2 regions of the Colwellia sp. SU-HH01172 genome follow, and region 2 is predicted to be linked to the other one. Evidence: predicted binding sites of a transcription regulator. Region 2 holds the regulator's gene; the other holds the start of a gene.
The links. The regulator FNR, encoded in region 2, switches genes on or off when oxygen is low (the NO sensors DNR and NnrR bind a similar motif). The targets are predictions, from matches to a motif close to TTGATCTAGATCAA.
Positions count from the first base shown of each region.

Region 1 (7,632 bases), on a different contig from region 2:
GCAATATTACTCCTATATTAGGCAGTAATGTTTATGTTGATCAAACAGCCGTTTTAGTTGGCGACATAACTCTTGGGGATGATACCAGTATTTGGCCTCTAGTGGCTGCTCGAGGTGATGTAAATAAAATCACTATTGGCAAACGAACCAATGTGCAAGACGGCACTGTGCTACATGTCACAAGAAAAAGTAGTAATAACCCTGAGGGCAACCCATTAGTTATTGGTGATGATGTTACCGTTGGCCATAAATGCATGTTACATGGCTGCTCACTAGGAAACAGAATTTTGGTTGGCATGGGCGCTATTATTATGGATGGCGCAATTGTTGAAGACGACGTATTTATTGGCGCGGGTAGTTTAGTGCCACCTAACAAGGTTCTAAAAAGTGGCTATTTATATGTTGGCAATCCGGTAAAACAAGCAAGAGAGCTAAAAGAAAGTGAAGCTAAGTTTCTTAAGCAATCGGCAATAAATTATGTTGAATTGAAAGAAGAGTATTTAGCAGAAAATAGTTAGTTAATAAGCTACCGCATGTTGATATGTATTTCATTCCCCTCTGGTTCATTTTTTTCGAGCCAGAGTTCGGTTACTTCCTCCAAGTCATACTTTAGGCAATTATCTATCGATGCCAATTGCTTTAATTGCATCGAATGAAAGTATATTGTAATTTTCTGCCCTGAGAGTTGCCCAGTGAAAGACCAAGCATCGTGGTGCTTATCAAAGTGTAAATCATCATTAAACAGAATTGCTTGGTTCATTTTTATTCACCTCTTATACCGACTAAAATCTACTGGTTTAAATCAGCTCGCAAAGCGCCTAACACTGGCTCAACATCTGGTAAAACACCCCGCCACAAATTAAAGCTTTCTGCCGCCTGCCCTACCAACATGCCTAAACCATCAATAACATGTTCAACAGCTAAATATTTTGCCTGCTTTAGAAAAGCTGTTAGTTCTTTGCCATAAACCATATCATAACAGGTATGAGCACTTGCTATTGTTTGATCAGCAATTGGTAAGCTTGCACCAGAAAGCCCAGCCGAAGTTGCATTGATAATAACATCAAAGGCAAGCTGTTCAGTGTCTTCAAACGTTATAGCACTTACGCTAGCTTTCGAATATTGATTGGCAATAGCTTGAGCTTTACTCAATGTTCTATTCGCAATGGTTAAAGATTGTGGAGATTGCTCTAGAATTGCTTGCACTACACCTTTAGCAGCACCACCAGCGCCGAGTAATAATATGTTGCTGTTTTGCAATTTCACTTGATGTCTAAGCAGATCATTCACTAAACCTAAACCATCTGTGGTATCGCCATAAACTTTGCCGTTAGTAAAAATTAACGTATTAACTGCTCCGGCTAATTCAGCTCTCCCACTCAGCTCATCACACAAAGCAAATGCTTGCTCTTTAAACGGCGCAGTAACATTGGCACCTTTACCGTTATTAGCGATTAACTCTTGTACCGCTAAAGCAAATTTATCTAATTCAACCAACTCACTTTGGTAATTCATTAATTGTTTTGTTTGCAAAGCAAACTGTTGGTGAATAAAGGGAGATTTTGATTGGGAAATGGGGTTACCAAAAACGCGAAATTGATCCATGAGGTTACTGGCTAGAATGTTTAATAGTAGACTAACCTAGTTGTTGGAAGATGAAAACCAAAAAGCAGTAATTGAATTACTGCTTTTTTATATCAATTATATCTGGTTAATAATTTAATTAAAATTTATAACCTAGCATTAAAGAGTAAACCATAGGGTCAACATTCACTTCTGCTTTACCAATATTATTTCCGGCAACATCAAACGTGGCATCAGAGTCAATATCGATATAGCGAATAGAAGCATTTAATGACCACTTTTCATCTAAATGATAATCAGCACCAATTTGTGCAGATAAGCCAAATGAGCCATCTAGTTCTAAGTTGCTTAAACCTAAACTTTTCGGCGCAGCAGCAAATTCCTCATCAAAGAAAACTGTATAGTTAATACCAACGCCAACATAAGGCTTAAATGCTGAGTTGGTATCAAAGTAATATAATGCACTTAGTGTTGGTGGTAAGTGTGAAACTTCACCTAAGTTTGCGCCGTCAACACCTAACACGGCGTTTTTATCTTGAATTGTAACGTCATGAGTAAATGGCGTTGCAGCTAAAAGCTCTACGGCCCAGTTGCTATCGTAGAAGTATACAAAGTTCAAACCTAACTGCGTGTTGTCATCAACGGTTAATGTCATTGTTGAGTCAGCACCCGCTAACATAATGTTAGATTTATCACTATCCGGAGTAATATTCGTTGCACCGCCTCGAACAATAAAGTCGCCAGCCTGGTTAGCTAAAGCAAGTGGAGATAATGTAAGAGCGGAAAGAATTAATCCATTAATTACTGATGTTTTCATGAGGCATTACCTTTTGTTAAATATAAAAAATATTAGATTTGTTCAATGGGGTAATTTTACGCCTGCTAAATAGTAGAGTAATTGATCTAGCGCAAGGTTTGTAAGAAACCGTAAAATAATTGTGGTTTTATATTAATGGCGAAGTTAAAAGCTTCTATTTTGTGATTAAACGCACAAAAAGCATATATTTAAATTTTCAAAAACATACTGCAGTGTGCGTTATTAGGATTTTGCTAGATTTATGATAACCAATCTTGTGGTAGTAGGTAGTTCTGTAGCTTTTCTTCGTCACTACCTACTTCAGCTTGAAAATTATATTCCCAACGTGCCAAAGGCGGCATCGACATTAATATTGATTCGGTTCTTCCGCCTGACTGCAAGCCAAACAAGGTACCACGATCAAAGACTAAATTAAATTCAACGTAACGACCGCGACGATATAACTGAAATTGACGATGCTCATCAGTAAATGGTGTGTCTTTACGTTTCTCAATTAACGGAACATAAGCATCAATAAAGCCTTCTCCTACAGCCTGCATATATTTGAAGCATTTACCAAACTCCCATTTATTAAGATCATCAAAAAACAAACCACCAACACCGCGCGTTTCATTTCTATGCTTTAAATAGAAATACTCATCACACCACGCTTTGTGCGCTGGATAAATATCATCACCAAATGGTTGGCAAATATCTTTTGCCGTTTGATGCCAATGCACAACGTCTTCTTTAAACGGGTAAAATGGTGTTAAATCGAAACCACCACCAAACCACCATACGGGTGCTTCGCCTTCTTTTTCCGCAATAAAAAAGCGAACATTGGCATGCGAAGTTGGAATAAAGGGATTTTTAGGGTGAATAACTAACGACACACCACATGCCTGCCATTTTCGGCCTGCCAGTTCCGGTCGATGTGCAGTCGCCGATGGCGGTAACTTATCACCAGAAACAACAGAAAAATTAACCCCACCTTGCTCTATTACATTGCCGTTTGTTAATACACGTGTTCTGCCGCCACCACCTTCGGCGCGCTGCCAATTATCTTCAACAAACTTGCCACTTCCATCTGCAGCTTCTAGGGCTGAACAAATTTGATCTTGCAATGATTTTAAAAATTCAATAACAACATTAATATCTATAGTACTCATGAGCGAATTACTTCCCCTGATAATGCATCAATAATAGTAGAAGGCTGTTCAAAGCCTAAGGTTTTACCTTTAATAATAAAGTCGATTTTATCAGACAATTCGCTAGGTATGCTCTGCCAGGTTTTAGCAGGCTCGTGACCACTTAAGTTGGCACTAGTAGAAACAATAGGCTTGTTAGTGGCTTTACATAAAGCAACCACATCAGGCTGGCTGGTTATACGCACAGCAATGGAATCAAATTTTCCTGATAATAGAGGTGATAACTGTGGCGCTTTTGCCACTACTTGAGTTATGCCATCAGGCCAACGAGATAAAACCTCAATGCGCTTTTCTTGCGGAATTTTACTATCGTCAATATAAGGTAATAATTGCGAGTAATTTCCCGCCAGCAAAATTAAGCCTTTGTCTGCAGGACGATTCTTTAGAGCGAGAAGCTTTTCTATCGCTTCACTATTATCAGGGTCACATCCTAAACCAAACACGGCTTCGGTCGGGTAAGCGATAATGCCACCTTGCTGGAATGTTTCTAACGCTGTTGTCATTGGGTTTTATTTCGTCGATTAGTAAAAGTAACTTATCGGTGATTATACGTTTTTTTAACTTTACTGCATTTTAATTTCCACTAAAGAACAACCTATCTTGTATATTTACAAAAAGGACTTTAAAGTTACTTTTAATTACTATCTAAGGTATTGTTAACAATATAAAACCATGGAATAGTTATTGGACACATTTTTGCTGAGTCCCCCATTATAGGCCTTTCAACAATATCTAATAACTAACTTAAATTAACGGAATAAAATATAATGAAGATACTACAAAGCCTATTACTATTTTTTACCTTACTATTTTTTAATTTTCCCATAAAAGCAAACAACTGGGACACTCTTTTTGATTACTCTCAATACCAGAATGCCAAAATATCTCCGGATGGAAAACACTTAGCTGTTCAGGCTCTTCATGAAAATAAATCCGTTTTATTATTCTTTGACCGCATAACAATGAAAGCCGTAGGCTCACTTAATATGGGTGGGAACTACGAAGTAGGTGATTATAGTTGGGTAAATAATGAAAGGGTTGTATCACGAATAGTTAAGCGGGAACCTTGGCTTGAAGTGCCACAATTTTACGGTGAATTATTTGCAGTTAACCTTGATGGTACTAAAAGAAAGCTTATCTATGGCTATCAATCAGGTGAAATGCAAACAGGTAGTGCAATTAAAAAGCAGAAGTCAACTTTTGGTTGGGGAGATATTATCGATATCTTACCGGAAGATGAAAAGCATATTTTAATTAGCTCAACCCCCATGAGTACAACAGGAGAAAGACTGGCCTCGGCACTGTTACTTAACGTATACACAGGTATTATTAAAAAGAAGGTACTTAAATCGCCAGTCCCTTTTGCAACATTTTTAACGGATACAAATGGTTCTATCAAAGCTGTTATGGGGAAAAGTCGAGATAATAAAAATAAAGTTTATTTGAGAAAAGAAAGGCAATGGCAAGAAGTCACCGAAAATATAATGGGGAATTCGGTAAAGCTAGTTTCAATTAATAAATCTGGAAAATATTTATATACTCTAGATAATAAAAATCAAGATATAACAGGCCTTTTCAAATTAAATTTAGAAGACTATTCATATAAAAAAGTTTATACCGATAAGAGTGTCGACATTACCGACATCGAATTAACAACGGATAAACGCTCCGCTTTTGCATTACGTATCGATGATGGCTACCCTGCCTACTTAATACTAAATAAGAGCGTGGAAGAAGCCGCAATATTTAAAAGCTTACTTAGTACATTTCCTTACAGTTCAATAAATATAACCAGTAGGACAGATGACGGACTATTTTATATCGTGTATGTTTCTTCAGATGTTGATCCTGGAAGCCTATACCTTTTTGATAATAAAAATAAAACCATTTCGTTACTATTTAGGTTCAAGTCAAAAACTAATACTAACGACCTAATGAAGACTGAGCCCATTCAGCTGTCAGCAAAGGATGGAACCAAAATTAATGGTTATTTTACTCCCGCAAAAAGCTTTAAGAAAGGAGCTCCAGCACCAGTAGTAATTTTAGTGCATGGTGGTCCTCACGGTGTTCGAGATTACTGGGGTTATTCATCTCAAAAGCAATACTTAGCTCTCAATGGTTATTCTGTATTGCAAGTTAACTACCGTGGATCAGGTGGATATGGACGAAACTTCGAGATATCTGGGCATAAAGCGTGGGGAACCTTAATACAACAAGATATTTATGATTCATACCAATGGCTGGTAAAACAAGGTAAAGCTAGCCCGAACAATGCTTGTATTATGGGTACAAGTTTTGGCGCATATTCAGCTATTCAGAGTGCAGCGATTTACCCTAGCACCTATAATTGCGCGATTGCAAACGCAGGGGTATATGACTTAGCGCTAATTCATGAGGAAAATAATAGTCGTGCTGTAGCAAGTTTCTGGAAAGACGTGTTAGGAACTGATACAGAACAGTTAAGAAAATCATCTCCGGTTTATTATGCCGATAAAATAAAAATTCCATTGTTATTAGCTCATGGCGAAAATGATAAAATTGCGCCAATGGAACATGTTGAGCGATTACAAACGGCCTTAGACAAAGCTAACAAACCTTACCAATGGTATGTTGTTGATAAAGAAGGCCATGGTTTCTATAAACCTGAAAATCAAAAAGCATATATGAGAAAGGTATTAAGCTTTTTAGATCAACATCTAAAACAACCAACAAAAACGTAATGTGTGAAATATAAAAAGGCTAACACTTGTTAGCCTTTTTATTCTAAGGTGGTAATTCTATCTAATCTTCAAATAATTCCTTAATCTTTTGGCGCAGTACAAACTTTTGCACTTTACCTGTCGATGTTTTCGGTAACTCACTAAAGACAATGGTTTTAGGGACTTTAAAGCCAGCCATATGTTCTCGACAATGCTGAATAATATCTTGCTCAGTTAAGGTTTGACCGCGTTTTAAGCCAACAAAAGCACAAGGGGTTTCGCCCCATTTTTCATCTTTTTTTGCCACTACGGCAGCTTCTAAAATAGCAGGATGTTTATACAACACCCCTTCCACTTCCACTGATGAAATATTTTCACCACCGGAAATAATGATATCTTTTGAGCGATCACGTATTTCGATATAACCGTCTGGGTGTTTCACCGCTAAATCACCAGAATGGAACCAACCATGTGCAAAGGCTTCATAGGTGGCTTTCTCATTTTTCAAATAGCCCTTCATGGTGGTATTACCGCGAAACATGATTTCACCAATAGTTTCGCCATCGGCTCGCACCGGCTCCATAGTGTCAGGGTTAAGCACATCAACTTCTTCTTGTGTCGGATAACGGACACCTTGGCGTGCTTTTAACGCAGCCCTTTCATCATCACTTTTATCATTCCATTCATCTTTCCATTCACTCACCACGCAAGGTCCATAAACTTCGGTTAAACCATAGCTTTGCGTTATTTCAATACCTAGACTTTCAATGCCCTTAATGACGGCGGCTGGTGGTGGCGCACCAGCGGTCATCGCTTTGATATTTTTAGGTAGTTGATTTAGTAACTCTTGATCAGCATTAAGGATCATATTAAGCACAATTGGCGCACCACAAAAATGGCTGACCTTGTTTTCAATCATGGAATTAACAATAGCCCCTACTTCCACTTGCCTTAAACAAACTTGCGTACCGCCCACCGCAACAATTGTCCAAGGGAAGCACCAACCATTGCAATGAAACAAAGGTAGTGTCCATAAATAAACCGTTTTATTATCCGTCGGCCAAATGAAGTTATGGCCAATGGCATTAAGATAAGCACCACGATGCGAATACACCACACCTTTTGGGTTACCGGTAGTGCCAGACGTATAGTTAAGTGCTAACGCCTGCCATTCGTCATGAACTAAAGAGCCTTCAAAGTTTTCATTACCTTGGTTTAGCAGTTCTTGATATTCAATAATTCCTAAACGTTCACCACCTGGGCCTTCAACATCATCAATATCAATCACCAAAGGCTTTCGCTTAGATAATGCCAATGCTTGCTTAATAACACCTGAAAATGCCGT
Region 1 covers NZ_BAAJMB010000001.1:1,579,324-1,586,955, reverse strand. The annotation lists gene AC27JP_RS07075 (gamma carbonic anhydrase family protein) at 1-518, shown strand, start outside; gene AC27JP_RS07070 (hypothetical protein) at 527-760, opposite strand; gene aroE (shikimate dehydrogenase) at 790-1,605, opposite strand; gene AC27JP_RS07060 (OmpW/AlkL family protein) at 1,724-2,401, opposite strand; gene hemF (oxygen-dependent coproporphyrinogen oxidase) at 2,641-3,549, opposite strand; gene tsaC (L-threonylcarbamoyladenylate synthase type 1 TsaC) at 3,546-4,091, opposite strand; gene AC27JP_RS07045 (alpha/beta hydrolase family protein) at 4,356-6,308, shown strand; gene AC27JP_RS07040 (acyl-CoA synthetase) at 6,370-7,632, opposite strand, start outside.
Region 1: a site for FNR is predicted at 2,483-2,496, ahead of AC27JP_RS07060 (OmpW/AlkL family protein). Genes of this name have one in related genera too.

Region 2 (7,632 bases):
TGCCAGTATTGCCGATACGTTTGGTGGTATCAATTTAGAAGATATTAAAGCGCCAGACTGTTTTATTATTGAAAAAGCTTTACAGCAGCGCTGTAAAATCCCCATTTTTCATGATGATCAACACGGCACAGCCATTGTAACCGCAGCGGCGATGCTAAATGCCTTAGAAGTTCAAGAAAAAGATATTAATACCGCGGTTATTGTTTGCTTGGGGGCAGGTGCGGCCGCGATAGCGTGTATGGAGTTGCTTATTGAATGTGGCGCCCAACGAGAAAAAATATATATGTTAGATACCAAAGGTGTTGTGCATACGCGTCGAACGGATCTAAACGAATATAAATCGTTATTTGCCAATAATACTGATAAACGGACATTAGATGACGCCATTGCTGGCGCCGATGTTTTTGTTGGTGTTTCAGGACCAAATTTATTAACTGAGCAGCAACTATTGACTATGGCGAGTAAGCCGATTGTATTTGCCTGCTCAAATCCCGATCCTGAAATAAAGCCGGAGCTTGCTCACTCGGTGCGTGATGACTTAATCATGGCAACGGGGCGTTCTGACTACCCAAATCAAGTGAATAATGTTTTGTGCTTCCCGTTTATTTTTAGAGGTGCATTAGATGTTCGGGCGAGAAAAATAAATAGTGCTATGAAAATAGCCGCTGTGCACGCGATTGGTCAATTAGCCAAAGAACAAGTGCCAGACAGCGTTTTAAAAGCTACTGGTGAAGAGCATTTAAGCTTTGGAAAAGACTATATTATTCCACGTCCTATGGATCCTAGGTTATGCAACAATGTGGCAAAAGCCGTTGCTCAAGCGGCGGTAGACTCTGGTGTCGCGGCACTAGCAATGCCAGAGCGTTATTGTGAGTAACGATATTTAGTATTTAGCCTTGAATTTGTTTGTGAGTTTTTTGTATATCTGCATTTTATATCCTAGGCTTGAGAAAGTGATTAGGTAAATGTATTGATAATTCATAATGTTAAACTCGCTGCATTAGCAAGGCATTATACATTCATTTTAACTATGACTTGGCAAAATGAACTTTAGGTGATTATTCATGTTATTGAAACAAAAAGTATATGCTGGATTAATCCTAGCCATGCTCCTGCCCTTAACCGTATCAACTTTACTTTTCACCAATAGCATACGTAGCCATACCGAAGAAAAGCTTGCTAGAGTTGATTTACCAACGGCACTAAACGAAGTAAAAAACGGCATTGAATTAGAGCTCGCAATTCCCATCATGGTCTCTAAAGAAATCGCGCAAAATTCATTTGTTAGTAGCTGGCTTAAAAACAATGAAGAGCTAAGTCAACAAGCCGCTTTTATTGACTACTTGTCGGTTATTAAGCAAGAGAATAAAGCCATTAGTGCCTATATCGTGTCGCTTCAGTCGAGCAACTATTACACCGATGCAGGTATTACCCGGCAAGTTGATCAGCAAAATGATAGCTGGTTTTATAATTTTCTAGCATCTGATAAAACCTTTGAGCTAAGTTTGGATGTTGATAAATTGACCAATCAAGTTGTTGTCTTTATTAACTATGTTGTGGTTGTTGATAGCAAGCGAGTTGCTGTCGCTGGCATAGGACTATCTTTAGATTCGATGACCAGCTTAGTTAGTAACCATCGAATTGGTAAGTCAGGGCTAGTTTACTTAGTTTCAAATGATGGCAAGATCATGCTGCATGGTGACAAGACTAAAATAGGTCAGTCTGTTGAACTGTTAGCAATGCAAGCAGGAAAACTGGTAACTAAAAAAATAAATGCTGAAGAGTATGTGATTTCGAGCACCTCTCTCGATTCCTTAGATTGGCATTTAGTTGCCGAGATCCCTGAAGAGCAATTATCTGGGCCGCTTAATAAAGCCATTAATAAAAATATAATTTTTGGTATCGTCATAGCATTAATAGGCTTTGCATTAGTTAGGATTTTGGCGAGGCAAATATTTAAGCCACTAGAAGAAATTACCGATGCGGTAACCGCACTGACCGAAAAGGATGGTGATTTAACGGCAAGATTACCAGCCAATGAGAGTAATGAAGTTGGGATTTTAGCGACAAAATTTAATTTATTTTTACAGCAGCTTCATGAGATGTTTAAGCAAGTGTCTATTTCTGCAACACATGTGCAAGATATCGCCGAACTTGTGCAAGAGAAAGTACAAGGCGCGGCAGGTCTTGCAGAAAGGCAGTCTTCTAATACGCAAACGGTTGCAGCAGCGGTGAATGAAATGGAAGTCACCGTGCAAGATATTTCAAATAATGCCAAAGGCGCTTCTGAAATTGCAATGGCGACTGAAGCAACGACCCAAAATGGCGCTCAGTTTGTTAATGACACCATAGCGCAGATGGGCAATTTAGAGACATCAATGGCAACATCGGTTGAGTCGGTAACTGAACTGTCTGGTGAAATTAAGTCCATTACCAATGTTTTAGATGTTATTAAGGGCATATCTGAGCAGACCAATTTGTTGGCACTCAATGCTGCTATTGAAGCCGCTAGAGCAGGAGAGCAAGGGCGAGGCTTTGCTGTTGTTGCCGATGAAGTGAGAACATTAGCCAAACGCACGGCAGAATCGACAGAACAAATTAATGACATGATAGAAACACTAAATGCCAAAGCTTCTACCACAGTATCTTCGATTGAACTAGGCAGTAAAAATACTCTTGAAAGTGCGGAAAGGCTGAAAGAAACTGGCAGTACGCTGGATAATATTGCCAGCGAAATTGTTAACTTGACCGAAATGAATACCTCTGTTGCATCGGCTACAAAAGAGCAAACATTAGCCACGTCAGAAATAAGTCAAAATATCGTAATGATTGCTAATTCTGCCGATCAAACCAAAGAAAACATGGTCAAGTCAGAAGAATTATGTGATGGCTTACATCAAGAGTCTAATACTCTAAAAGATCTAATCGGCAGATTTACCTTATAAAGCTGGAGGAAAGTCATAATTTTCTTATTTTAAAAGTTAAGCAGAGGACTGACTCTGCTCAAGCTTCTAAAAGAAAATATTAACTGTCGTGAGCTACTCGACATCAAGCGGGGAAATATAACCATCTGGCTTTAATGCCAACACATCGCAGTTTAGCCGATCAATAACATGCTCAGCGGTATTACCAATCAAGGCCGCAGATAATCCCGTTCGGCCTACGGTGCCTAGAATCACTAATTCAGCGTCCAAGTCATTAGCCAGGCTTTCAATAACGTCCTCTGGTAAACCTTCTTTGATATGAGTGTTTTCTTTACTTATATTAAATGCTTTAGCATGTTCAAACATGGCATTTTCATGATGCTTTAACATCGAACGATTATAATCGCTGGCATTAAATTCAGGAATTTCAATGGCGATGTTAACGGGTGTACCAGGGAAAGAATTAACTAAGTGTAAGTTAGCTTTCATTACTTTGGTTAACTGTTTGGCTTCGGCGGTAATTTTATCGTTTAGTGAGCGATGTTCTTCTTCATCACTACCAATATTGAGTGCCGCAACAATATTGCCGTTGTCTGGCCATAAATGTTCTTTCACCAGTAACACTGGACATGGGCATTTACGTAAAATATGCCAATCAGTCGGTGTGAAGATGACTGATTTTAGTTTATCGTGTTGATGCGTGCCCTTAATAACGATGTCGTAGCCATTTTTAAGCACTTGCTCAATGATTTGTTCAAAGGGGCGGTTATGCCAAATAACTTGGCAATCAATACTGAGTTCAGCAACATCAAGCTCTGAGATAATTGACTGTAACCATTGAGTTCTGTCGTTGATCACCGATTGACGCATAGCCTCTCGCTCATCGCTTGAAAGCATGGTGGTCATTTCATAAGAAAAATCATATATGGTCAAAAATGCTGTAATGCTAGCGCCTGTTTTACGGGCCAATTCTAGTGCACGCTCTAAAGCTTTTTGATCTTCTGTTGTTGGGTCAACAATAGCGAGTATTTTTTGATACTTTTCCATATCTAATTCCTTTATCAATTGTCTACTGTAACTATAACAATAGACCACTTTGAGTCAATAATAGTTGTTTTAAATCAAATTATTATCGTCTCTAAGATAAACAACAATTCACGCTAAGCATAGCGTGAATTGTTTCAATAAGGAAATTTAGAAAAGTAAGAAGGGGTTAAAGCGCTGCGCACTCGTTTAATTTATCAATATCTAAAATGGTGATGAGTTTGCCATCAACTTGGATCAAGCCATTTTTATGGAAACGATTAAGCAAACGGCTAATGGTTTCAACCGTTAAACCAATATAGTTGCCAATATCACTGCGAGTCATCGACAAACGAAACTCTGACGCCGATAAACCACGAGCATGGTAACGAGTACTTAAGGTACTAATAAACGTTGCTAATCGTTGTTCGGCATTTTTTCGGTTCAGCAAGGTTAGCATTTCTTGATCGCCACGAATTTCCGTACTCATCATGCGTAAAATTTGTTTTTTTAGTTTCGGCATGCTGTTAGATAAGGTATCAAGTGTGTTGTAAGGGATTTCACAGACCATAGAGGTTTCTAAAGCTTTGGCAAAGCTTGGATGTTCTGCATTGGCAATGGCATCAAAACCCAATAAGTCACCTGCTAAATGAAATCCGGTAATTTGCTCTTCACCTTGCTCGTTTACCGTGTAGGTTTTAAAGGTACCTGAACGGATGGCGTACAATGCATGCATAGGCTGGCCATCATTAAATATTTGCTCACCTTTATGAATAGGTCGCTTACGATCGATAATATTATCTAAGGTATCGAGTTCTTTATCGTTTAAAGAAAACGGTATGCATAGCTCACTAATGCTACAGTTTTGACAGTGAATATGTTGCTGACCTGTACACGATTTATTACTCATAATGACCTATAGTTCATTTGCATTTTAATGATGTGGATCATATTAGATGCGTTATAGATATGCAATAAGTATAGTATAAATACCGTATAAAATCACCAGAATAGCGGCGAGTTTTCTAAAGAGCGTATTGCTCAGTAGGGACTTAATACTGATAGTGCCCAGTGAGACAGAAAGTAATGCTGGCAGGGTACCTAGGCCAAAGAAAAACATAATTAAGGCGCCGTTAATAGTATTAGCGCTGGCTAATGCCCAGGTAAGAGTTGAGTATACCAAACCACAAGGCAACCAGCCCCATAATGCCCCTAAGGCAAATGCACTACGAGTATTTTTAATCGGAATAAACTTCTTGGTATTAGGGGAAATATGGCGCCATAGTTTTTTACCAATATGCTCGACATGGCTTAACCACATTAACCACTGTCCTAGATATAAACCGAGTAAGATAAGAAAGATGCCAGCGACAGTTTTTAACGCTGCAATGGGCAAACCGACATTTTTTGCCGCCATTGAACTGGTAAACGCGACTAATGCGCCAATGAGACTGTAAGAAAAAATTCGTCCGAAATTATAGGCAAAAACAATGCGATATTTGTTATTGCTGACCTCATTCGATATTGCTGTGGTGAGCATGGTACTAATGCCACCACACATCACGATACAATGCCCAGAGCCTAATAAGCCAATAACAAATGCTGAGAAGTAATCTAGGGTCATATTAAGGGTTACTTCTGTGTATCTTGCTCGTTATTTATCGTGGAATTATCGTCGTCGTTATCAACTTGTTCGTCTTTTTTTTCGTTGGCATCGTCATATAAAATACTCATGCCTTGTTTTTCTAGATCATCGAATTGTTCTGTTTTTACCGCCCAAAAGAAGATATAAATACCAACAGCCGTTAACAGAATAGCAATAGGGATCAATACGTAAATTACACTCATTTTCTTAATAGCCTTAACGAATTACTCACCACTAAAATTGAACTGGCAGACATGCCAATAACAGCCATGTATGGTGCAATATAACCCATAACCGCCAAAGGTAATACGATGGCATTGTAACCAAATGCCCAAAGGTAGTTTTGCTTTATAATTTTTGCAGTGCGTATGGAAACATCTCTCAAGGTCTGAACTGATTTGAGTTTATTGTTGAGTAAAATGACATCAGCACCGTTTTTAGCAATGTCAGTGCCGCTGCCCATGGCAATGGATAAATGTGCCGCGCCTAATACTGGACTATCGTTGACGCCGTCACCAATCATAGCAACGGTATGAGACAATTGTTGGGCTTTAATGGCGTTGACTTTATCTTGGGCTGACAAATTTGCTTGTACGTCATTAAGCTTTAGTTGGCTTTGTAGTTTATTGCAACCGACTAAGTGATCGCCAGAAAGCATTAAGGTTTTAACTTGATTGTTATGCAGAAATTCAATCAGTGCTTTGGCGTCATCACGTAAACCGTCATGCAAATAGAATTCTGCTATTAAGGTTTCATTCTCCATCAGCACACATTGGGCGCTATGAGCTTGCTCGCTGTTATTATCAAGTAACCAAGAGTTTTTACCTATTCGGTAATGTTTTTGCTTTATTTCACCCGAAATTCCCGCTCCTGGAGCAACAACAACTTGGCTAGCTGTGTGGTTAAAGTCGCGATAATCGATAAATGCTTTGGCAAGCGGGTGTGCAGAGTGGGCTTCTAGCGCGGCGGCAATGGCCAATACTTGTTCTGGTCCCGCTGGATTATTGTCAAGTGCATAGTCACCGTATGTAACAACATTAGCAATAGTAAACTCGCCAGTGGTTAACGTACCGGTTTTATCAAATGCCATAGCATCAATTTCAGGCATAGTTTCTAAAACATGCCCGGACTTTACCATAATGCCTTCGCGATTAAGGCGAGTGGTTGCGCAGGTTAGGGCGGTTGGCGTTGCCAGTGATAATGCGCAAGGACAAGTCACGACTAATACTGATAATGTGATCCAAAATGCTTCTGTAGGTTGATGTTGCGCCCAATAAAAAGCCGTACAAGAGGCTGTAAAAAGTATCAAAGCAACGAAATACTGCGCTATTTTGTCAGACAATTTCGCTAATTTAGGCTTATGGGTTTGTGACGTTTCACTTAAACGAATTAACTGACTTAAAAATGACTTTTGATTATTGTGTTTTACTTTAGCGGTTAAATTGCCATCGCCGTTTATTGTGCCGGCGTATATAATATCTTGCGGATGCTTATGCAATGGCAATTGCTCGCCCGATAACATGGCTTCATTAATTTGGCTGCTACCTGAGATAATTTCGCTGTCAGCGGGAATAGTTTCACCGGGTTTAATTAAAATAATGTCGCCGGCATTTAAATTGGTGGCAGCGATAAAGCTTTCTTGATGATCAACCAGCTTAGTTGCGGTCATCGGCATTAGTTTTAATAGATTAGCTGAAACATCTGCTGCTCGGGTACGGGCACGAAACTCTAGGAATTTACCGATGAGCAATAAAAAGGTGAACATTGAGACTGACTCAAAATAAACTTCACCTTGTTGAGTAAAGGTTGCCCAGGCACTGGCTAAAAAGGCTAGTCCTATGGCAATCGAAACCGGCACGTCCATTGACAACTGTTTCGCTTTTAGGGCGAAAAAGGCACTTTTGTAAAATGGAAAGGCGCCATAGGTGACAATAGGTATTGTTAAAAACAAACTTGCCCAACGTAAATAAACTAAGTTGTGTGCGGCCATATCGGAAAAGGCGCCGAAATATAAGCCAAACGCGATCATCATTACCTGCA
Region 2 covers NZ_BAAJMB010000004.1:260,589-268,220, forward strand. The annotation lists gene AC27JP_RS12600 (malic enzyme-like NAD(P)-binding protein) at 1-877, shown strand, start outside; gene AC27JP_RS12605 (methyl-accepting chemotaxis protein) at 1,065-2,945, shown strand; gene uspE (universal stress protein UspE) at 3,039-3,971, opposite strand; gene fnr (fumarate/nitrate reduction transcriptional regulator Fnr) at 4,138-4,857, opposite strand; gene AC27JP_RS12620 (sulfite exporter TauE/SafE family protein) at 4,909-5,571, opposite strand; gene ccoS (cbb3-type cytochrome oxidase assembly protein CcoS) at 5,580-5,795, opposite strand; gene AC27JP_RS12630 (heavy metal translocating P-type ATPase) at 5,792-7,632, opposite strand, start outside.